3 regions of the Streptomyces sp. NPDC093065 genome follow, and region 1 is predicted to be linked to each of the others. Evidence: riboswitches for the same ligand, from Rfam matches in the RefSeq annotation. Region 1 holds a riboswitch; each other region holds the start of a gene.
The links. A riboswitch is a leader RNA that binds a small molecule or an ion and turns the genes downstream of it on or off. The one in region 1 is predicted to bind thiamine pyrophosphate.
Positions count from the first base shown of each region.

Region 2: linked by a shared signal. The riboswitch ahead of ACIQFU_RS19045 (thiamine ABC transporter substrate binding subunit) and the one ahead of thiO (glycine oxidase ThiO) in region 1 are both predicted to bind thiamine pyrophosphate.
Region 3: linked by a shared signal. The riboswitch ahead of thiC (phosphomethylpyrimidine synthase ThiC) and the one ahead of thiO (glycine oxidase ThiO) in region 1 are both predicted to bind thiamine pyrophosphate.

Region 1 is NZ_JBIVPJ010000012.1:181,862-189,413, reverse strand. It holds gene ACIQFU_RS21950 (deoxyribonuclease IV) at 1-802, opposite strand, end outside; gene pknB (Stk1 family PASTA domain-containing Ser/Thr kinase) at 837-2,792, opposite strand; gene ACIQFU_RS21940 (thiazole synthase) at 3,030-3,824, opposite strand; gene thiS (sulfur carrier protein ThiS) at 3,827-4,036, opposite strand; gene thiO (glycine oxidase ThiO) at 4,033-5,253, opposite strand; TPP riboswitch at 5,251-5,362, opposite strand; gene ACIQFU_RS21925 (NAD(P)/FAD-dependent oxidoreductase) at 5,471-6,748, shown strand; gene ACIQFU_RS21920 (Rv2175c family DNA-binding protein) at 6,790-7,155, shown strand; gene thiE (thiamine phosphate synthase) at 7,367-7,552, shown strand, end outside.
Region 2 is NZ_JBIVPJ010000010.1:60,957-68,508, forward strand. It holds gene ACIQFU_RS19040 (ABC transporter permease) at 1-602, opposite strand, end outside; gene ACIQFU_RS19045 (thiamine ABC transporter substrate binding subunit) at 578-1,672, opposite strand; TPP riboswitch at 1,752-1,857, opposite strand; gene rlmN (23S rRNA (adenine(2503)-C(2))-methyltransferase RlmN) at 1,908-3,020, opposite strand; gene ACIQFU_RS19055 (phosphatidate cytidylyltransferase) at 3,319-4,365, opposite strand; gene frr (ribosome recycling factor) at 4,494-5,051, opposite strand; gene pyrH (UMP kinase) at 5,231-5,989, opposite strand; gene tsf (translation elongation factor Ts) at 6,196-7,032, opposite strand; gene rpsB (30S ribosomal protein S2) at 7,127-7,552, opposite strand, start outside.
Region 3 is NZ_JBIVPJ010000032.1:16,716-24,267, reverse strand. It holds gene ACIQFU_RS35515 (VWA domain-containing protein) at 1-1,220, opposite strand, end outside; partial or broken gene ACIQFU_RS35510 (thiamine biosynthesis protein ThiC) at 1,303-1,434, opposite strand; gene ACIQFU_RS35505 (pentapeptide repeat-containing protein) at 1,561-2,622, opposite strand; gene thiC (phosphomethylpyrimidine synthase ThiC) at 2,769-4,610, opposite strand; TPP riboswitch at 4,603-4,792, opposite strand; gene ACIQFU_RS35495 (YibE/F family protein) at 4,864-6,420, shown strand; gene ACIQFU_RS35490 (SsgA family sporulation/cell division regulator) at 6,470-6,907, opposite strand; gene ACIQFU_RS35485 (IclR family transcriptional regulator) at 7,008-7,552, opposite strand, start outside.

The DNA.
Region 1 (7,552 bases):
GGTGGGTCATCAGCGCCCGGAAGGGGTCCTCGCCGATGTGACCGGCGCCGATGTTCTCGTGCCGGTCCTTGTGCGCTCCCGCCACGTCCTTGGAGTCGTTGGCGTGGATCAGCTTCAGCCGGCCCTCGCCGACCGTCTCCACCAGCAGGTCGAGGGTCTGGTGCATGCCGGAAGGACCGGTCAGGTCGTGGCCGGCCGCGAAGATGTGGCAGGTGTCCAGACACACGCCCAGCTTCGGATGGGCGTCCAGCGCCTCGAAGTACGGCCCGAAGTCCCAGGTCCGCGAGCACAGCGAGGCGCCCTGCCCGGCCGTCGACTCCAGGAGCAGGTACGGATCGTCCTCGTGGGTCAGCTCGTCGAGCAACGGCAGCATGTGCTCCCTGACCTGCTTCAGCGCCACCGACCGGTCCCGTCCGCCGGTGGCGCTCCCGGTGTGCACCACGACGCCGAGCGCCCCGACGGCCCGCCCCCGCCGCAGCGAGTGCCGCAGCGACTCCACCGACCGCTCCACCGTCGCCTCGGTGTGCGAACCGAAGTTGATCAGGTACGGGGCGTGCACGTACGCGGGGATCGACCCGGCCGCGCAGGCCTCCCGGAAGGCCTCGTCCTGCTTCGGGTTGCCGGCCGGCGTGGCCCAGCCGCGCGGGTTGGCGACGAAGACCTGCACGGTCTCCGCCTTCAGCTCACGGGCGTAGGACAGCCCCACGGAGTGCAGCCCGCCGGCCACCGGGACGTGGCCGCCGACGGGATTGCGGGGGAGGGCGGCGGGGACCGCCGAGGGGGCGGACTGTTGACTCTTCACCCATCCAGGGTGTCATGCGGCCGCCGGTGCCCCGTCACCTGATGGTGATCTTGATGGTCGACCCCTCGGGAGCCGTGTCCCCGCCGTCCACGGACTGCTTCTTGACGGTGTCGCCGAACAGCCCGAGCAGCCCGCGGTCCTCGTCCACCTCGAAGCCCGCGTCCTGGAGCTCCTGCTTGGCGTCGTCCACGCTGTCCCCGACCACGTCCGGGACCTCGATCATCCGGGGGCCCTTGGACAGGGTGAGCGTCACCGTGTCGCCCTCGGCGGCCCGGCCGCCCGGGTCCGGTGTCTGCCGGGCCACCCGGCCGCTGTCGTACTCCGAGTTCACCCGCTCGTCGGCGACCTTCACCTTCAGGCCCGCCTCCTCCATCTCGCCCCGTGCGTCGTCCAGGTCGTCGCCGGTGACGTCCGGGACGTCGATCGGGCTGCCCTTGCTGACGACCAGGGCGACCGCGGAGCCCGCGCGCACCGTGGTGCCCGACCCCGGCTTGGTGGAGATCACGAAGCCCTTGGCCACCTCGTCGCTGAACGCCCGGGTCACCATCCCCGGCTCCAGCCCCTCGTCCCCGAGCAGCGTCCGGGCCTTGTCCAGCTTGTAGCCCGTCACGTCCGGCAGCTTCACGGTGTCGGGGCCGTCGGAGACGGTGAGCGACACGGAGTCGTTCTTCCGGATGCGGTCGCCCACCCCCGGGTCGGTGCTGATGACCTTGCCGCGCTCCACGGTGTCGCTGTAGGCGTGCTTCACCTTGCCGACGTCCAGCCCGGCCTCGTCCAGCCGGTCCCGGGCCTGCGCCTCGGTCTTGGACAGCAACGGCGGCACCTTGGTGAACTGGCCGGAGTTGATGTACCAGACGCCGGTGCCGACGCCGAGCAGCAGCAGGACGGCCAGGACGACCGTCAGCGGCCCGCGGCGCGGCCGGGGCAGGCGGGACCTGGGCGGGGCCGGCGGGGGTGCCGCGAGCCGACTCGTGCGGCTGACCCCGTCCGAGGGGAACGCGCCGGCGGTGCCGTCGCCCTCGTCGTCCTCGTTGACGGGCAGCGGCCGGGGCATCGTCAGCGCGCGCGGGATCACACTCGTGCGGTCGTCGGCGTTGTCGTGCTCCGCGGCGAGCGCCTGCGGCGGCACCGCGTCCAGCTGGTCCGCGCTCAGCGCCTCCCGCGCCTCGCGGGCCCGTGCGAGCAGCGCCACGGCGTCGTGCGGCCGGATCTCCGGGTTGCGCGCCGTCGCGGCGGCGACCAGCTCGTCCAGCTCGACCGCCATCTCCGGCACGGCGGCCGACGGGGGCGGTACGTCCTCGTGCAGGTGCTTGTAGAGCACCGCGGCGGGGGAGTCGCCGTCGTGCGGCTTGGCGCCGGTCAGCATCTCGTACAGCACGACACCGCACGCGTACACGTCGACCCTGGGGTCGGCCGTGCCGTGCTCGATCTGCTCGGGCGCGAGGTAGGAGACGGTACCGAGGACGGCGCCGGTGGTGCTGGTCACCGTGTTCACGGCGCGGACCAGTCCGAAGTCGGCGACCTTGACCCGGCCGTCGTCCCCTATCAGCACGTTCTCCGGCTTCATGTCCCGGTGCACGAAGCCCGCCCGGTGCGCGGCACCGAGCGCGGCGAGGACCGGCTCCAGGATGTCCAGCGCGGCCCGCGGCCGGAGCGCCCCGCGCTCGCGCAGCACGTCCCGCAGGGTGCAGCCGGCGATGTACTCCATCGCCAGGTAGACGTACGCCCCCTCGGCCCCCTGGTCGAAGACCTGGACGACATTGGGGTGGTCGAGCCGGGCCACCGACTTGGCCTCGCGGATGAACCGCTCGACGAAGGTGGCGTCGGTCGCGAGCGTCGGGTGCATCACCTTCAGCGCGAGCACGCGGTCCAGGCGGGTGTCCACGGCCCGGTAGACCGTGGCCATCCCGCCGACCGCGATCCGCGCCTCGACGCGGTACCGGCCGTCGAGCACCTGCCCGACGAGAGGGTCCTGAAGGGTCGTGTCCACGCAGGTGAGTCTACGAGCCGCCACGGACACCCCGCGCCGCCGTCCGAAACCGGGGCGGTACTGAAGCGCACCTGTGACGTACGCGACGCGCGTCCGCGCGACGCCCGCAGCCCTCGCCCCGCCGGGGACGGGCTGCCGCCGACGGCGAGGCACCACGACGGGTCGGTCCACCTCATGTCCGACTGGAAACGGGTGCTGCGCGGGTGGGAGAAAAGACCCCGGGACCGCGCCGGGCCGCTAAAAAGCGGGCCGCTCCGGATCCAGCACCGCCAAGCCCTCCGCAGGAGACGACGCCTCGGCGAAGTGCCGCCGCGGAATCCGTCCCGCCCGCCGAGCCAGCCGCCCCGCCTCCACGGCGTACCGCATCCCCTCCGCCATGAGTACCGGCTCCTGCGCCCGCGTCACCGCCGAGGCCAGCATCACACCCGCACACCCCAGCTCCATCGCCAGCGCCACGTCCGACGCCGTACCGGCCCCCGCGTCCAGAATCACCGGCACGCGCGCGTGCTCCACGATCAGCTGGAAGTTGTGCGGGTTGCGGATCCCGAGCCCGGAGCCGATCGGTGAGCCCAGCGGCATGATCGCCGCACACCCGGCGTCCTCCAGCTTCCGCGCGAGCACCGGGTCGTCGTTCGTGTACGGCAGAACCGTGAAGCCGTCGTCGACCAGCGTCTCCGCCGCGTCCAGCAGTTCGACCGGGTCCGGCAGCAGCGTGCGCTCGTCGGCGATGACCTCCAGCTTGACCAGGTCCGTGCCGAGCGCCTCGCGCGCCAGCCGCGCGGTGAGGACGGCCTCCCCGGCCGTGAAACAGCCGGCCGTGTTCGGCAGCACCCGGATGCCGAGCCGCTCCAGTACGGACAGCACGGACCCGTGCACCGAGGCGTTCACCCGCCGCATCGCGACGGTCGTCAGCTCCGTGCCGGAGGCCACCAGCGCGCGCTCCAGCACGTCCAGGCTGGGCGCCCCGCCCGTACCCATGATCAGGCGGGAGCCGTACGACGTGCCGCCGAGGACGAAGGGATCGTCGGCCATGGTCAGCCTCCTTGGACAGCGGTGAGGACCTCGACGCGGTCGCCGTCGGCCAGGGCGGTGGCGGGCCACTGCGCGCGCGGGACGACGGTTTCGTTCAGGGCGGCGGCCACTCCGGACGGTGCCGCGGTGAGCGTGCCCACCAGCGCGTCCAGGGCCGTGCCGGGAGCCACCTCGTGCGGCTCGCCGTTGACGGAGATGGTGAGAGGGCTCATACGGGCTGCTCCGAGAGTTCCGAGGGCGCCGGGAGTTCCGGGAGTGCGGGGGCGGCGTCGAAGCGCCGCGGGGTGAAGGGGCGGGCCTCGTCCGGCAGCTCCCCGGCGGTCAGGGCGTGCGCCATCACGTCGCCGGTGACCGGGGTGAGCAGGACGCCGTTGCGGTAGTGGCCGGTGGCCAGCAGCAGGCCGTCCAGAGCGGTCGGGCCGAGCAGCGGGGCGTTGTCCGGGGAGCCGGGGCGCAGACCCGCGCGGGTCTCCGTCAGCGGCAGTTCCGTGATCCCGGGGACCAGCTCGTGGGCGTCGCGCAGCAGCTCGTAGACGCCGCCCGCGGTGACCGTCGTGTCCCAGCCCAGCTCCTCGCTGGTGGCGCCGACGACCAGCTCACCGCTCTCCCGGGGCACCAGGTAGACGTGGTTGCCGCGCACCACGGCGCGCACGGTCCGGTTCAGCAGCGGTCCGTGCGTCCCCGGCATCGTCAGCCGCAGCACCTGTCCCTTCACCGGCCGCACCGGCGGCAGCACGGCCTCCGGCACGCCCGCGAGCCGGCCGCTCAGGCTGCCCCCGGCCAGGACCACCCGCCCGGCCTCCAGCACCGTGCCGTCGCCGGTGACAACACCGGTGGCCCGGTCCCCGCGCCCGACGGTGAGCCGCTCGGCCCACACCCGGTGGAAGACCACGCCCGCCCGTTCGCAGGCGGTCACCAGCGCGTGGGCGAGGCGCCGCGGGTCGATCTGGTGGTCGCCGTCCACCCGGAGGCCCCCGCGCACGCCCGGCGCGAGCATCGGCTCCAGACGCCGGCACTCGCGCCCCGACAGCCACTCCGACTCCAGGCCGCAGCGCTGCTGGAGCGCGTGCAGTTCGCGCAGGTGGGCGCGGTCGTCCGCGTCCAGCGCGACGGCGAGCGTGCCGCAACGGCGGTAACCGAGGTCCTGGCCGGTCAGCTCGGCCAGCTCGGCCGCGAACTCCGGGTAGCGGCGGGCCGAGGCGAGGTTCAGCGCGAGCAGCGTCTCCTCGCCGTAGTGCAGCTCCGTGACGGCGGCCAGCATCCCGGCCGCCACCTGGGCCGCGCCGCCGCCCGGCTCGGGATCCACGAGGGCCGTGACCAGCCCGCGCTGCGCGGCCCGCCAGGCCGTGACCAGCCCGACGATCCCGCCGCCGACGACGAGCACGTCGGGCGCAGCAGACGTACGAGGCGTGTGTGGTGGAGACGACATGGGCGTCCAGCCCCTCCCTTCGCCGGCATGACCCGGATCAGGTTCGTACGGTCGGAGGCCGCCAGCCTCCCTCTCAGCCCGGTGCGTCCGGGCTCCCGCGAGTGCCTTGCGTTGGCCACCCTAGCCCGCAGCGCGTCGCACGGGTAAGGGAGCCTCCGCGGGTTCGGACGACGGTCTCGTTCCGACCGGCGAAACGCCGGGTGTCTATGGTGATCAGGTGAGCGATCAGACGCGGGAACGGGGACAGGGACCGGCGGCGGACGCCGAGCGCCGGGTGGTCGTGGTGGGCGCCGGAATGGCGGGCGTGCAGACCGCGGTCGCCCTGCGGGAACAGGGCTTCACCGGTCCGGTTACCCTGATCGGCGCGGAGCCGCACCAACCGTACGACCGCCCTCCGCTGTCCAAGGCCGTTCTGCTCGGCACCGCCGAGGGCTCTGCCTTCGACGTCGACTTCGAGGCCCTCGGCATCACCCTGCGGCTGGGCTGCGAGGCCCTGGGTGTCCGCCCCGGCGACCACGTCCTGGACACCTCCGAGGGACCCGTGCCGTACGACGCCCTGGTCCTGGCGACCGGCGCCGAACCGGTCCGGCTCCCCGGCGCCGAGGGCGTGCCCGGCGTGCACCTGCTGCGCACCCTGGACGACGCCGAACGGCTGCGCCCGGTGCTGGCCCGGCAGCACGACGTCGTGGTCGTCGGCGCGGGCTGGATCGGCGCCGAGTTCGCCACCGCCGCGCGCGGGGCGGGCTGCGCGGTGACCGTGGTGGAGGCCGCCGACCGGTTGCTGGCCGACGCGCTGCCCGCCGAGGTGGCCGCGCCGATGACCTCCTGGTACGCCGACGCGGGCGCCGAACTGCGCACCCGCGCGCGCGTGGAGCGCGTCGAACCCGGCGGCCCCGGCGAGCCCGGCCGGGTCGTCCTCGACGACGGCACGCGGCTGTCCGCCGACGCGGTCGTCGTCGGCATCGGCGCCCGTCCGGCCACCGGCTGGCTCGCCGGCTCCGGCATCGCCCTGGGCGCGCACGGCGAGGTCCTGGCCGACGACCTCCTGCGCACCTCCGCGCCGGACGTCCACGCGGTGGGCGACTGCGCCTCCTTCCCTTCCGCCCGCTACGGCGAGCGGCTGCTGGTGCACCACTGGGACAACGCCCTGCAGGGACCGCGCACGGTCGCCGCCGACATCGTCGGCTCCCCGGGCGGCGGGGTCCCGGCGGCCTACGACCCGGTGCCGTACTTCTGGTCCGAGCAGTTCGGCCGCTTCGTCCAGTACGCCGGTCACCACACGGCCGCCGACACCGTCCGGTGGCGCGGCGACCCCTCGGCCCCGGCCTGGACGGTCTGCTGGCTGCGCGAGGGCCGCCTGGTCGCCCTGCTGGCGGTGGGCCGCCCCCGCGACCTGGCGCAGGGCAAGCGCCTGATCCAGGCGGGCACGACGATGGACCCGGACCTGCTGGCCGACCCGGCGAAGCCGCTGAAGGCGGCGACGGCGGCGGCGTAGTCCGGTTTCCGACTGTCAGTGCCAGGTGGCAGGCTGGTGCCGTGACCGAGATTGACGCAAAGACCGATGCTCTCGTGCCCGCCTGGCTCACCGTCCCCGACATCGCCGAGAAGCTCGGCGTCGAGGTGACCCGGGTACGCCAGCTGATCAAGGAAGGCCAGCTCATCGCCGTCCGCCGCGGTGAGAACCGCGCGCTGCACGTCCCCGCGGCCTTCATCGACGAGGACAAGGTCGTCAAGGGCCTGGTAGGGACCCTGACGCTGCTGCGGGACGACGGCTTCACGGCCGAGGAGATGCTGGAGTGGCTCTTCACGCCGGACCCGAGCCTGCCCGGCACCCCCGCCCAGGCGCTGACCGAGAACCGCGGTACGGAGGTGAAGCGCCGCGCCCAGGCGCTCGCCGTCTGACCCGCGGCACCGCTGATCCGTCGCACCGATGATCCGCGGCACCGATGATCCGGTGCACAGCTGATCCGGCGCGTCGCCGATCCGCGATTCGCCGCACCGCCCGGCGTACGAGCCGCGGACCACGGCCCGGGAGAGGCCCGGTCCGCGGCCCGTATGCCAGAATCGCGCGGCCCGTCGTGGGCCCACGCCACCGAACCGGGGGGACACCCGCATGCCCGACACCGCCCCGACCACCGCCCGCGCCCGGCTCGCCGACGCCCGGCTCTACCTGTGCACGGACGCCCGCCGCAGCCAGGGCGATCTGCCCGAGTTCCTCGACGCCGTGCTCGCCGGCGGGGTCGACATCGTGCAGCTGCGGGACAAGGGCATGGAGGCGGCCGAGGAACTGGAGCACCTG
Region 2 (7,552 bases), on a different contig from region 1:
CAGGCCCGCAGCCGCGAGGCGCCGAGCATCCGAGCGGCCTCCTCCTGCCGCGGGTCGAGCTGCGCCCAGAGGCCGCCGACGGTGCGGACGACCACGGCGTAGTTGAAGAAGACGTGCGCGAGCAGGATCGCCCACACCGTGGTGTCCAGGCGCAGGCCCCACAGCTCGTCCAGCAGCCCGCCGCGCCCGACCAGGGCCAGGAACGCCGTGCCGACGACGACCGTCGGCAGCACGAACGGGACGGTCACCACGGCCCGCAGCACCTGCTTGCCGGGGAAGTCGAAGCGGGCGAAGACGTACGCGCCGGGCAGCGCGATCAGCAGCGTGAGCGCGGTGGACGCCAGCGCCTGCCAGGTGGTGAACCACAGGACGTGCCGCACGTCGGACTGCGCGAGCACGTCCCCGATCCGGCCGAGCTGCCAGACCCCGTCGATCTCGAGGCCGCGCGCGACGATGGCGGCGACGGGGTAGGCGAAGAACACCGCGAAGAACGCGACGGGCACGGCCATGAGGCCGAGCCGCACCGCGCTCCCGCGCGCGCTCCGCGTCCGCTTCACCGCCTGCTCGCCTGCTCGGCTCACTTCAGTACGAGCGAGGTCCACGACTTGACCCACTGGTCACGGTTGTCGGCGATCTTCGCGGGGGCCAGGGTCTCGGGGTCCTTGGCCTGCGGCCCGAACTTCGTGAACGCCTCGGGAATCTTCGCGCCCTCCCGCACCGGGTAGACGAACATGTTCAGCGGCATGTCCTCCTGGAAGGTCCTGCCCAGCAGGAAGTCGAGGAGGGCCTTGCCGCCCTCGGGGTTCCTGGCGTTGCTGAGCAGGCCCGCGTACTCGACCTGCCGGAAGCAGGTGCCGTCGGCGACGCCGGTCGGCGCGGTCTTCGGCTGCGGGTCGGCGTAGATGACCTCGGCGGGCGGGGAGGAGGCGTAGGAGACGACGAGCGGGCGGTCGCCTCCCGCCTTCTTGCCGCCGGACGAGCCGGAGAACTCCTCGTTGTACGCCTGCTCCCAGCTGTCGACGACCTTGACGCCGTTCGCCTTGAGCTTCTTCCAGTAGCCCTCCCAGCCCCCGTCGCCGTACTTGGCGGCAGTGCCGAGCAGGAAGCCGAGACCCGGCGAGGAGCTGCCCGCGTTCTCGGTGACGAGGAGATTCTCGTACTCGGGTTTGGCGAGGTCGTCGTAGGACTTGGGCGGGGTCAGCCCGTGCTTGTCGAAGTACGCCTTGTCGTAGTTGACGCAGATGTCGCCGGTGTCGACGGGCGTGACCCGGTGCTTGTCCTGGTCGGCCCGGTACTCGGGCAGGACCTGGTCGGCGCCCTTCGCCTCGTACGGCTGGAACAGGCCGTTGTCGAGGGCGCGGGAGAGCAGGGTGTTGTCGACGCCGAAGAAGACGTCGCCCTGCGGGTTGTCCTTGGTGAGGACGGCCTTGTTGACGGCCTGCCCGGCGTCGCCGTCCTCCAGGACCTTGACCTTGTAGCCCGACTCCTTCTCGAAGGCCGCGATGACGTCCTTGGACGCGGCCCACGAGTCGTGGCTGACGAGGGTCACGGTCTTGGAGCCGCCGGAGCCGCTGCCCCCGCCGGCGTCGTCGGACGACGATCCGCAGGCGGCCAGCGTGCCGACCATGCCGAGCCCGAGGGCCAGGACACTGACCTTCTTGGTGATGCTCACTGAATTCCTCCTGGGTGACCAGGAGAAGACGCGGCCCTGCCCGGAACCCCTGGCGAGGGTCCCGGGCAGGGCGCAACAGCTCGAGTGGTGACCGATCTCCCTACCCAGAATGACCTGGGCCAGGTTCGGAGGGTCTGCGGCCGGTGCCGCACTCTCAGCGCTGTGGCGCTCCCCTGTCGGAATATGAAGATGTGATGGCTATGACGATGTACTTCCGGTACTGCCGCCGGCCAGGTTACCGCTCGCTCGCGGCGAGCTGACCACACGCCCCGTCGATCTCCTGCCCACGGGTGTCCCGGATCGTCACCGGCACACCGTGCGCCGCGATCGCCTCGACGAACGCCTTCTCGTCCTCGGGCCGGGACGCGGTCCACTTGGAGCCGGGGGTGGGGTTGAGCGGGATCAGGTTGACGTGCACGGGCCTGCCCTTGAGCAGCCGCCCGAGACGGTCACCGCGCCAGGCCTGGTCGTTGATGTCGCGGATCAGGGCGTACTCGATGGACAGCCGGCGCCCGGACTTCGCCGCGTACTCGAACCCGGCGTCCAGCACCTCGCGCACCTTCCACCGCGTGTTGACGGGGACGAGGGTGTCGCGCAGCTCGTCGTCGGGGGCGTGCAGGGAGATGGCGAGGCGGCACTTGAAGCCCTCGCCGGTGAAGCGGTGGATCGCCGGGACGAGGCCGACCGTGGAGACGGTGATGCCGCGCTGGGAGAGCCCGAGACCGTCCGGCTCGGGGTCGGTGAGGCGGCGGATGGAGCCGACGACGCGGTTGTAGTTGGCGAGGGGCTCGCCCATGCCCATGAACACGATGTTGCTGAGCCGCGCGGGGCCTCCCGGGACCTCGCCGTCCCTGAGCGCCCGCATGCCGTCCACGATCTGGTGCACGATCTCGGCGGTCGACAGGTTCCGGTCCAGGCCGGCCTGGCCGGTGGCGCAGAACGGGCAGTTCATGCCGCAGCCGGCCTGGGAGCTGATGCACATGGTCACCCGGTCCGGGTAGCGCATGAGCACGGACTCGACCAGCGTCCCGTCGAACAGCTTCCACAGGGTTTTGCGGGTGGTCCCCTGGTCGGTCGACAGGTGCCGCACGACCGTCATCAGCTCGGGCAGCAGCGCCTCCCGCAGCTCCTGGCGCGAGCCGGCGGGGATGTCGGTCCACTGCTCGGGGTCGTGCGCGTACCGGGCGAAGTAGTGCTGCGAGAGCTGCTTCGCGCGAAACGGCTTCTCACCGATCGCGGCGACAGCTTCCTTGCGCTCGGCAGGCGTGAGATCGGCAAGGTGCCGCGGCGGCCGCTTCGCTCCGCGGGGTGCGGCAAAGGTCAGCTCACCGGGGGCTGGACGGGCCACGGTCGGACAACTCCTCATGACGGCGGGCCTGTGGCAACCCCCCACGTCTGCGGGGACAACGGCAGGGCCGTGCCGGAGCCAGGAGACCTCACGGGGACACCCCCGCAACGGCGGGGACACACGGAAGGGCCCGCAGCAGACGCCGCAGGCCCTTTCCATGCTACCGGATGACTGTCAACCCGATCCGACGAAGATCACCAACAACAGCCACGCCACCGGCGCCGTCGGCAGCAGCGAGTCCAGGCGGTCCATGCTGTATCGATTCGCGGCTACCGCCGCGTGGCGCCACGGCCTGCACTCACCCGGATCCGACAAAGACGACCAGCAGGAGCCACGCCACCGGCGCCGTCGGCAGCAGCGAGTCCAGGCGGTCCATGATGCCGCCGTGACCCGGCAGGAGGGTGCCCATGTCCTTGATGCCGAGGTCGCGCTTGATCATGGACTCGCCGAGGTCGCCAAGGGTGGCGCTGACGGCGACCGCGAGGCCGAGCAGCAGGCCCTGCCACCAGGTGCCGTCGTCGATGAGGAACTGCGTGCACAGCGCGCCCGCCGCCATCGCGAACGCCACCGCGCCCAGCAGGCCCTCGCGGGTCTTGCCGGGGCTGATGCGCGGGGCGAGCTTCTTCTTGCCGAAGCGCCAGCCGACGGCGTAGGCGCCGGTGTCGCTGACGACCGTCAGTATCAGGAAGACCAGCACGCGCCAGGCACCGTCGTCCGCCGCCAGCATCATGGCGACGAACGTGGCCAGGAACGGCACGTAGAACGCGGCGAACAGGCCCGCGGTGACGTCCCTGAGGTAGCCCTCGGGCGGTTCCGTCATCCGCCAGACGAGGACCGCGAGCGCCGTGAGCGCCATGGCGATCCACGCGCCCTCGGCGCCGCGCGCATAGCCGGCGACCACCATCGCCGCGCCACCGATGGCGAGCGGCACGAGGGGCGCCTTGATGCCCTTGCGCTCCTCCAGCCGCTTGGTCAGCTCCCACAGGCCCACCACGACGGCGACCACGATCACGCCGACGAAGACCGCCTTGACGACGAACAGCGACGCGATGATCACCACGCCGAGGCCGACGCCGACCCCTATCGCGGCCCCCAGGTCGCGCCCCGCGCTCTTCTTCTGCGGCGGCTGGGGCTGCGCCGGCTGCGGGGCGTCGGGCATGGGCTCCGGATTCTGCGGCACCGCCGCATACGGCTGCGCCGACGGGTTCTGGTCGCGATACGGCTCCTCGCGACCGGGCTGGTCGTGGAACGGCTCGTCCCGGAACAAGGGACCGCTCAGCCGAGCGGTCCCCTGGTCGTCGTCCTGGTCTCCGCCGTGTTCGGGTACGTCGGGCACGATGGGCATGGGGCGAGTCTGCTGCGCGTAGTGCGCATCGTACGCGGGACCCGCCGGGCCGGCGCCCTGGACGGGTCCCTGGTCGGACGGCCCCCAGTACCCGGCTTGTGGCGGCGCTCCCCAGGAAGAGTCGTTCATCAGACCTCGAGCAGCTCCGCTTCCTTGTGCTTCAGGAGCTCGTCCACCTGTGCGACGTACTTGGCGGTGGTGTCGTCGAGCTCCTTCTCCGCACGGCGGCCCTCGTCCTCGCCGACGTCGCCGTCCTTGACCATCTTGTCGATGGCGTCCTTGGCCTTGCGGCGCACGGAGCGGATCGAGACCTTGGCGTCCTCGCCCTTGGCCTTGGCGACCTTGATGTACTCCCGGCGGCGCTCCTCGGTCAGCTCGGGGAACACCACCCGGATGATGTTGCCGTCGTTGCTCGGGTTGACGCCCAGGTCGGAGTCGCGGATCGCCTGCTCGATGTTGCGCAGGGCGCTCTTGTCGAAGGGGGTCACCACGGCCATGCGCGGCTCGGGCACGGAGAAAGAGGCCAGCTGGTTGATCGGCGTCAGCGCACCGTAGTAGTCGGCCACGATCTTGTTGAACATCGCCGGGTGCGCACGGCCGGTGCGGATCGCGGCGAAGTCCTCCTTGGCGACCACGACGGCCTTCTCCATCTTCTCCTCGGCCTCGAGGAGGGTCTCTTCGATCACCACTTGCTCCTGCGTGTCTTGAGTAGGCCCGGCTGCGGTTCCCCTGCGGGGCGGCGGCCGGCTGCGTCGCGTTCTTCCTGCACGGTTCCCGACCGGCGGGACATTGTCCATCCCCCGGCCCGGTCCCGTCCCGTCCGTCCCCCGGACAGGTGGCGTCCGCGGACGGGGGTGTTCTCCGGTCAGTCCCGGCTGCCCTGGTCACCCACAAGCGTGCCGATCTTCTCACCCTTGACGGCGCGGGCGATATTGCCCTCCTTCAACAGCTCGAAGACCACGATGGGGAGACTGTTGTCGCGGCAGAGGGTGACGGCCGTGGCGTCGGCGACCTTCAGGTCGCGGGTGATGACCTCGCCGTAGCCGAGCGCGTCGAACTTCACGGCGTCCGGATTGGTCTTGGGGTCGGAGTCGTAGACCCCGTCCACGCCGTTCTTGCCCATGAGCAGGGCCTCGGCGTCGATCTCGAGGGCGCGCTGGGCGGCGGTGGTGTCGGTGGAGAAGTAGGGCATGCCCATCCCGGCGCCGAAGATGACCACGCGCCCCTTCTCCAGGTGGCGCACCGCGCGCAGCGGGATGTAGGGCTCGGCGACCTGGCCCATGGTGATGGCGGTCTGCACACGGCAGTCGACGCCCTCCTTCTCCAGGAAGTCCTGGAGGGCCAGGCAGTTCATCACGGTGCCGAGCATGCCCATGTAGTCGGAGCGGGCGCGGTCCATGCCGCGCACCTGCAGCTCGGCGCCGCGGAAGAAGTTGCCGCCGCCGATGACGATCGCGATCTCGGCGCCGTCCCGGACGACGGCCGCGATCTCGCGGGCGATGGCGTGCACCACGTCGGGGTCGACGCCCAGGCCCCCACCGCCGGAGAAGGCCTCTCCGGACAGCTTCAGCATGAAGCGGCCGCGTACTTTGCCGTCGTCGCTCTTCTCGGCCTTGGTGGTCATGGAGATCTCGCCTCTTTTACGTGGGTCACACACACGAAGAAGGCCACTGCCGGTGGGGGCGTGTTTCGCATCCCATACGCGGCAATGGCCTCCTCGTCAGATCTGCTGTCGTCCGCCGCCACGCGCGCGTACGCAACGGCATACGCGAACGGCGCCGACGACTGCTGTCGACCCTACCGGGGTCGCACGTCCGTCGCGGTACGGACTCAGATGCCGACCTTGATGCGCGAGAAGCGCTTCAGGCTGACACCGGCCTCTTCCAGCACCTTCTGGACGGACTTCTTGTTGTCCAGGGCGTAGGGCTGGCCGAGCAGGGTGGCGTCCTTGAAGAAGCCGTTGAGGCGACCCTCGACGATCTTCGGCAGGGCGGCCTCGGGCTTGCCCTCGGCGCGGGTGGTCTCCTCGGCGACACGGCGCTCGGTCTCGACGACCTCGGCCGGGACGTCCTCCTTGGAGAGGTACTTCGGGGCGAAGGCGGCGATGTGCTGGGCGACGCCCTTGGCGATCTCGGCGTTGGGCTTGTCCAGCTCGACGAGGACACCGATCTGCGGCGGCAGGTCGGGCATCGTGCGGTGCATGTACGCGGTCACGTAGCCGCCCGAGAACTGCGCGAAGCGGTCCAGGACGATCTTCTCGCCGAGGTTGGCGTTGGCCTCGTCCACGTACGCCTGGACGGTCTTGCCGGGCTCGATCTCGGAGGCGAGCAGCGCCTCCAGGTCGGCCGGGGCGGCCTTGGCGACGTGCTCGGCGATGGCCTTGGCGACGTTCTGGAACTTCTCGCCCTTGGCGACGAAGTCCGTCTCGCACTTCAGCTCGACGAGGACACCCGAGGTGTTGTCGTCGGCGATGATCGAGACGACGGCGCCGTTCTCGGCAGAGCGGCCCTCGCGCTTGGCAACGCCCTTCTGGCCCTTGATGCGGAGCGCCTCGACGGCCTTCTCGACGTTGCCCTCGGCCTCGTCCAGCGCCTTCTTGCAGTCCATCATGCCGGCGCCGGTGAGCTCGCGGAGCTTCTTGACGTCGGCGGCGGTGTAGTTCGCCATGATTCCGGAATCTCTCTCGAAGTCTGAAGATCTACGGGCCGGACGGCGGGGGCTGTGTGGCCCCCGCCGTCCGCAACCCGAAGGTGGTGAGGGGTCAGGCCTGCTCGGCGTCCGCGGCCGGAGCCTCGGCGGCGGGCGCCTCGACGGCGGGGGCCTCGGTGGCCTCGGCAGCCGGGGCGGCCTCGGCGGCGGGAGCCTCGGCGGGCTTCTCGGCGGCCTCGGCGTCGTCCTTCTTCTCGGCCTTCTCGCCCTCGAGCAGGTCGCGCTCCCACTCGGCGAGCGGCTCACCGGCGGCCTTCTCGCCCTTGGCGCCGCCGGCGGCACCGGAGCGGGCGATGAGGCCCTCGGCGACGGCGTCGGCGATCACGCGGGTGAGCAGGGTGACGGAGCGGATCGCGTCGTCGTTGCCCGGGATCTTGTAGTCGACCTCGTCGGGGTCGCAGTTGGTGTCGAGGATGGCGACGACCGGGATGTTGAGCTTCCGGGCCTCGCCGACCGCGATGTGCTCCTTCTTGGTGTC
Region 3 (7,552 bases), on a different contig from region 1:
ACACCGCCGTCGGAGAAGAACAGCACCAGGGTCGGCACCGGCGCCGGGTCGGCCCGGACGAAGGCGCGGACCTCGGCGATCACCTTCTGCTCCTCGTTCTGGATGCCGACCGCCCGCATGTCGACTTGCTCGGGGTGCAGACCCTTCTTCCTGCCCCGCCGGAACAGGCTGATCTCCCCCACGCGGACATGCAGCCGCAGCCACTCCGGCAGCTCGCCCAGGCGCAGGTCGGGCAGGCGCGCCGGGTTCGAGGCGAAGGTCCATGCCTGCATCTCCCCGTCGTCGTCCAACTGCGCGGCCACGGCGGCCATCCGCTCCACGACGTCCGCGACGACGCCCTTGGAGTAGAGGGGGGCCATGGACCCGGAGGCGTCCAGTACGAGGACCACACGCGCGGTGACACCGGCTGCTCCGTGCTTGCTCAGGCTGACCGCCACCTGCTCCTTGCGCAGGGACAGCCGCTTGCGCATGTCCACGGGGAGGCGTTCCTCGCCCTTGGTGAGACGGGGACCGGTGGCGGCCGACGGCGCGCTGGGCGGTACGGGCGGCGCGCTCCGCGGTACGGGCGGCGCAGGGGGCATCGGCGGGGCTACCGGCGCCGCGGACGGCGGGGACGCCGGGGGAGCGGTGGTCGTCGGCGCGCCGGGGGCAGGGGCGGGAGCCGCCGCCGGGGGAGTGTCGTCCACGGTGATGCCGAAGTCCGTGGCCAGCCCCGCGAGTCCGGCGGCGTATCCCTGTCCGACCGCGCGGAACTTCCACGACCCCTGGCGCCGGTACAACTCGCCGCCGACCAGAGCGGTCTCCGGCCCGGCCGTGATGTCGAACCGGGCCAGCTCGGCACCGGTCCCGGTGTCCAGCATCCGCAGCGACAGCCCCGGAACCCGGCCGAACGTCCCGCCGTCAGCCGAGGCGCACAGGACGATGCGCTCGACGGCCGTTTCCACCGACCGCAGATCCACCTCGACGGCATCGCTCGTCACGCCCGCGTCCCCGCCGGGGCCGCCCCGCTTGCCCAGGTGCCGTACCGCGCCGGACGTGTGACGGGGCTGGTTGTAGAAGACGAAGTCACCGTCATCCCGCACCCGTCCGGCCGAGGTGAGCAGCAGCGCGGAGGCGTCGACCTCCGGGACGCCCGGCCCTGCGGACCACACCAGTTCGACGCGCACCGCGGGGGAGGCGACGGCGATGTTGGCACCCTTGCTCAGTGAGGTGGCTGTCATGCCTCCAGTCTGCCGAGCGGGACCCCTGGGCGGGGAGAGGGACGGCCCTGCGGCCTGTCCCCCCCTCCCCGCACCCGGGCGCTCAGTCCGTGATCGGCAGGTACACGCGGTTGCCCGCCGCCGCGAACTCCTTCGACTTCTGCGCCATGCCCTGCTCGATCTCGCCCTTGCTGCCTCCGTGCTCCCGGCGAATGTCCTGCGAGATCTTCATGGACGACAACACCCGTCATGATGCCTATGTTCTCCTACTCAATGCCGGGAGACTCTACGCCCAGGACCGGCACTCACGACCGTCGAAGCGGCGCGATGCTCCCTTTGGCTTTCTCAAGCTCTTCGAGACTCATCCCTGGGGGAAGGTCCTGGATTTGAGAAAGAGCCGCAGTGGCGAGTTGTTCGATGCGTAGGCCCTGCGAGGAGGATAGATGCACGTTTTCAGCACGGCACCCCTGAGATTAGCGCCATGGAACTCGGCAGATGCTACTTGAGTGCCAATGAAGGCAGCGCCCTGAAGATTGGTTTCCCTCAGGCGAGCCCGCTCCATCTTGGCGTAAGAAAAGACGGCGTTTCTGGCGTCAGCCTGCCATAGTGTGGTTTCTTCCATGTCGGCCCGGTAGAAAATTGCCCCGTTGAGGTGCGTGAAAGAGAAGTCCGCGTTGTGCAGTGCAGCGCCCTGGAAGACCGCATCCCTCATAAAAGACCGGGCGAAGTAGGCCCGCTGCAAACGAGCGCCCCTCAGGTCTGCCTGATCGAGCTTGGCATCGCTGAAGTCCGCACCACGGAGATCTGTGTGACGAAGGTCGATGTAGATGGGAACGTCATCATGGATCGGTCGTCGGCCAAGAACAGTTAGCGCAGCTTGTACGTCCTCATTAGGCTTAACATCCTTCTCGTCTGAGCCCTCTTCGTTCCCAGCAGCGGCGTGCTGTCGAACAAAGGCTGCCAGCACTTCGACCACGGTTGCGTGATCTTTCTTGGAGTCTCGCATTATACGCTCTAGCGCATAAATGCCGCCAAGTCGCTCCGTGACGTTCTCCGACGCCACGAGCTTGATTGCTTCAACGTACCTTTCGGTGACCTGACCTTCACGAGTTAGTTCAGACTGCTCCTGATCACGAACCCTCGTATGCTCAAACTGCTCTTGTACCTGTTCGTACTGCCGCAAACCCAAGAAATGGTTGCGGTGGGTGTAGTAAAGGCTGACAGCGGCTACCGCCCCCGCGCCGAGCGCAACGAGCATGGTGCGGAAGCCCGTGATGACAACACCGTCGGCCGGCTGAAGGTTTGTGCTACGGAGGTGGGCGCCATCGACCCACCAGGGGCCGTGCCAAAGCAGCAGGATGTACCCGACGACCGCCGGGACAGCGACCACAGTGAAGGCGATTCGCTTCATCTTCGGCTTCATGCCGAGCAGGATGACCCCTGCCGCTGTCCTCCAGCCTCCGAACAGTGCATTTCAGAGCAGAAATTGAGGTCGGCGAGACACGGTGTTCTGCACTCCAGGCCAGGCGGAAGGCCAACCAGAGAGTGCAGACCACCGCTAGGTGAGAGTCAGTCTGCGAGCGGCAGGTACACCCGGTTCCCGCTCTCGGCGAACTCCTTCGACTTCTGGAGCATCCCCGCAGCGACCTCGTCAGCCGTCGCCCCCGCAGCCGCCGTGCCGCCGAACTGCTCTGTGATGCTTTGACTAATCTTCATGGAGCAGAACTTGGGCCCGCACATGGAGCAGAAGTGGGCCGTCTTGGCGGGCTCGGCCGGCAGCGTCTCGTCGTGGAACTCCCGTGCCGTGTCCGGGTCGAGGGCCAGGTTGAACTGGTCCTCCCACCGAAACTCGAACCGGGCGTCCGACAGCGCGTCGTCCCACTCCTGCGCACCTGGGTGACCCTTGGCGAGGTCGGCGGCATGGGCGGCGATCTTGTAGGTGATGACGCCGGTCTTGACGTCGTCACGGTTGGGCAGCCCCAGGTGTTCCTTGGGCGTGACGTAGCAGAGCATGGCCGTGCCCCACCAGGCGATCATCGCGGCACCGATGCCGGAGGTGATGTGGTCGTACGCCGGCGCGACGTCCGTCGTCAGCGGGCCGAGGGTATAGAACGGAGCTTCATCGCAGATCTCCTGCTGAAGGTCGATGTTCTCCTTGATCTTGTGCATCGGAACGTGTCCCGGGCCTTCGATCATGGTCTGTACGTTGCAACGCTTGGCGATCCGGTTGAGTTCCCCGAGAGTGCGCAACTCGGCGAACTGCGCCTCGTCGTTGGCGTCCGCGATCGATCCGGGCCGCAGGCCGTCGCCGAGGGAGTACGTGACGTCGTAGGCGGCGAGGATCTCGCAGAGTTCCTCGAAGTTCTCGTACAGGAACGACTCCCTGTGGTGCGCCAGGCACCACGCCGCCATGATCGAGCCGCCGCGCGAGACGATGCCGGTCTTGCGGTTCGCGGTCAGCGGGACGTACGGAAGGCGCACTCCCGCGTGGACCGTCATGTAGTCCACGCCCTGCTCGGCCTGTTCGATCACGGTGTCCTTGTAAATCTCCCAGCTCAGCTCCTCGGCCCGGCCGTCGACCTTCTCCAGGGCCTGGTAGAGCGGCACGGTTCCGATGGGAACGGGAGAGTTGCGCAGGACCCACTCGCGCGTGGTGTGGATGTTGCGGCCGGTGGAAAGGTCCATGACCGTGTCGGCGCCCCACCGGGTCGCCCAGGTCATCTTCTCCACCTCCTCCTCGATGGAGGACGTCACCGCCGAGTTACCGATGTTGGCGTTGACCTTCACCAGGAACCGCTTGCCGATGATCATCGGCTCGATCTCGGGATGGTTGACGTTGGCGGGCAGTACGGCACGTCCCGCGGCGATCTCCTCGCGGACCACTTCCGGTGAGACGTTCTCCCGGACGGCCACGTACTCCATCTCCGGGGTGATCTCGCCCCGTCGCGCGTACGCGAGCTGCGTCACCGCGACCCCGTTCCGGCTCCGGCGCGGCTGGCGCGGGCGGCCTGGGAAGACGGCGTCCAGGTTGCGCAGGCCGCCGCGCGGCGAGGTGTGCTTGACTCCGTCGTCCTCGGGACGGACGGGACGGCCCGCGTACTCCTCGGTGTCGCCGCGGGCGATGATCCAGTTCTCCCGCAGCGGGGCCAGTCCCCTGCGGACATCGGTGTCGACGAGTGGATCGGTGTACGGGCCCGAGGTGTCGTACAGCGTGACCGACTGCCCGTTGGTGAGGTGCACCTGACGGACCGGCACCCGCAGATCGGGGCGCGAGCCCTCGACGTACGCCTTGTGCCAGCCGATGGACTTCCCGGCCTCCGCGCTCTCGGTGTTCGCGTTCTCGGTGTCCGCGGTGTCCGCCTGGGCGGAGTTCTGCGTGGAGGCAGGCGTGCGTGCGTCCTTGATGGTCATGAGACCTACTCCCTACGCCGGCATTACCCGGTAACAGGTTCGGCGGTCGACGCAGCGGCTTCCGTCCGACGGTGTTTCGTGGGATACGTCACTCGACTTCGGTGACGTTTCCCGTGAAACATCGCTGGGACGGAGGTCAGCGCCCTCTCAGCCCGGTGCTCCGAGCTCCCGCGTGTACAAAGGTGCCTCCACGCTAGCGCCCATTCGGGCGCGGTGAACAGAGGGCCCCCCTCGTTCTTGCGATGATCGGGCGGTGACCACACCGCAGCACCCCTCCTTTCCGCCGCGCCGCCCCCGCCGCGGACCGAACGCCGCAGAGGGCGACGGTCGTACCACCGGCCATGTCCCCGTCGTCACTCACGGCGCGAGCGACGGCAGACCTGAGGCCGATCACGGACACGCTGCGGGCCAGGGCCCCGGTCCGGGGGACGGACACGGGGCAGGCCACGGGCACGGAGCGGGGAGTGGGGGACACGACGCCGGCGGCGGACACGGATCGGGAGGCGGACACGGGCACGGGCACTCGCACAGTCACGGGCCCGCGGCACCCGTCTCCCGGCACCTGCGCAAGGTCATCGCGGCGATCCTGATCCCCTTCGCCGCGGCCGTGGTGATCGGGCTCGCGGTGCTGTGGCCGGGCGGTGCGCCGCCCCACGAGCGCACCGGCGTCGGCTTCGACCGGCAGACACAGCAGGCCACCGTCACCAAGGTGGTCGAACTGAGCTGCCAGTCGGTCAACGGCTCGGGCGCCACCCCCACCGGCGACACGTCCACCGCCGAGGGTTCCTCCGCGGTGCAGCAGGCGACGGGCGAGTGCAAGCGGGCCACCGTCCGCGTCGACACCGGCGACGACAAGGGCCGTACGTTCGACGAGATCGTCCAGCCGGACCAGTCACGGCAGTTGCACGAGGGGCAGAAGGTGGTGGTCGCCTACGAGCCCTCCGCGCCCAAGGACCTGCAGTACTCGGTGACCGACATCAACCGCCGGCTCCCCTTGGCGCTGCTCGCCGGCATCTTCGCCCTCGCCGTCGTGGTCGTCGGACGACTGCGCGGCCTGATGGCGCTGGTCTCGCTGGCCATCAGCTTCCTGCTGCTGAACTTCTTCATCCTGCCCGCGATCCTGCAGGGCTCGAACCCCCTGGTCGTGGTGGTGGTCGGATCCAGCGCCATCATGCTGATCGCCCTGTATCTGTGTCATGGACTGTCGGCCCGGACCTCCGTGGCAGTGCTCGGCACCCTGATCTCGTTGCTGCTGATCGGCGTGCTGGGATCGCTGTTCATCGGCTGGGCCGCACTCACCGGCAACACGGACGACAACACGGGTCTCATCCACGGCCTGTACCCGTCCATCGACATGAGCGGTCTGCTGCTCGCCGGGGTCATCATCGGTTCGCTCGGTGTCCTCGACGACGTGACGGTCACCCAGACGTCGGCGGTCTGGGAACTGCACGAGGCCAACCCGACGATGGGCTGGCGCGGCCTGTACCGCGCGGGCATCCGCATCGGCCGCGACCACATCGCCTCGGTCGTGAACACGCTGGTCCTCGCCTACGCGGGCGCCGCGCTGCCCCTGCTGCTGCTGTTCTCGATCGCGCAGAGCGGCGTGGGGACGGTCGCCAACAGTGAACTGGTGGCGGAGGAGATCGTGCGTACGCTGGTCGGCTCGATCGGGCTGGTGGCCTCCGTGCCGGTCACCACGGCCCTCGCCGCCCTGGTCGTGGCGGCGGACCGGCCGGCCGGGACCGCGGGGGCGGCGACCGCCGCGGGGGCACCCGCACGTGGCGGGCGGGGCCGCCGCCGTAAGCGCTGACGCGCCGGGCGAAGCGTTACGCCACCGCTGCGGGCGGTGCCGTAACGGTTCAGCCCGCGCTCTGTTCCTCCGCCAGGATGCGGTCCAGGGCTTCGTCGAGGTGACTGTCGAAGTCGGCGAGCGCGCCCTCCTGGCCGAGGGGCACCAGCTTGTCGGTGCGGTCGAGGAAGGCCACAAGGGGCGCGGCCGAGGAGCGGAACAGCGCCTGATCGCTGCCGACCTGAAGGCGGATCAGCACCTCGGCCAACGGCTCGGGGTCGACCGGCGCGATGCGCACGTCACCGTCCCCACACGGCCGGCCCACCCCGTCGACCAGCAGCTCCCGGCCGAAGGCCCAGGTCACCGGCGCGTCTCCGGGCAGGTGGAAGGTCAGTCGTACGGCATAGGGATCACGGGTCTCGTACCGCAGCTCCACGGGGATGCGGAAAGAGAGCTCCTCGGACACGAGAAAGCTCATCATGACCTCTGCCTGTACGGACTCGCCCATTCGCCTACCCCGTCATTCGCCGTCGACTGTCCGGGAATCAAACCTCTAACACTGGTGGCATCTTGCTCAACGTACACACCAGATCACAAGGAGTGAGTTTTCAGATACTGATAGAGAGCGCGAGCGAACCCAGACGCCGACCCACTTCGTGCTGCAAACGCTGTGCCGCCGGGAGCAACCGGTCCGCCTGATGCAGGGGCAGTGAGATGGCCATCGTCGCGGCGGTGGTGCCGACAGTGATCGGAATCGCCGCGCAGACCGTCCCGAGCGCGTACTCCTGGCGCTCGGTCACCGGCGTCATCCGGCGCGTGCGTTCCAGCCGTCTCAGCAGAGTGTGGCCGTCACGCACCGTGTACGGCGTGACCGGCTGCGCCGGATAGCGGTCGAGGTGGTCGCGGCGGGCGTCCTCGTCCAACTGGGACAGCAGGCACTGCCCGATGGCGTGCGCGTGTCCCGTCTCGCGGAAGTCCGCCCACTCCTCGACCGCCGGGTTGCCCGGGGTGTCGGACACGCACATGACCTCGATCTCGCCGTCCCGGTACATGGCGTAGTACACGGGGAAGCCGATCGCGTCGCGCCAGCGTGCCATGGTGTCGACCACCGTGCTGCGACGTTTCTGCTCGGCTCCGCTGCTGCTCAGCCGCT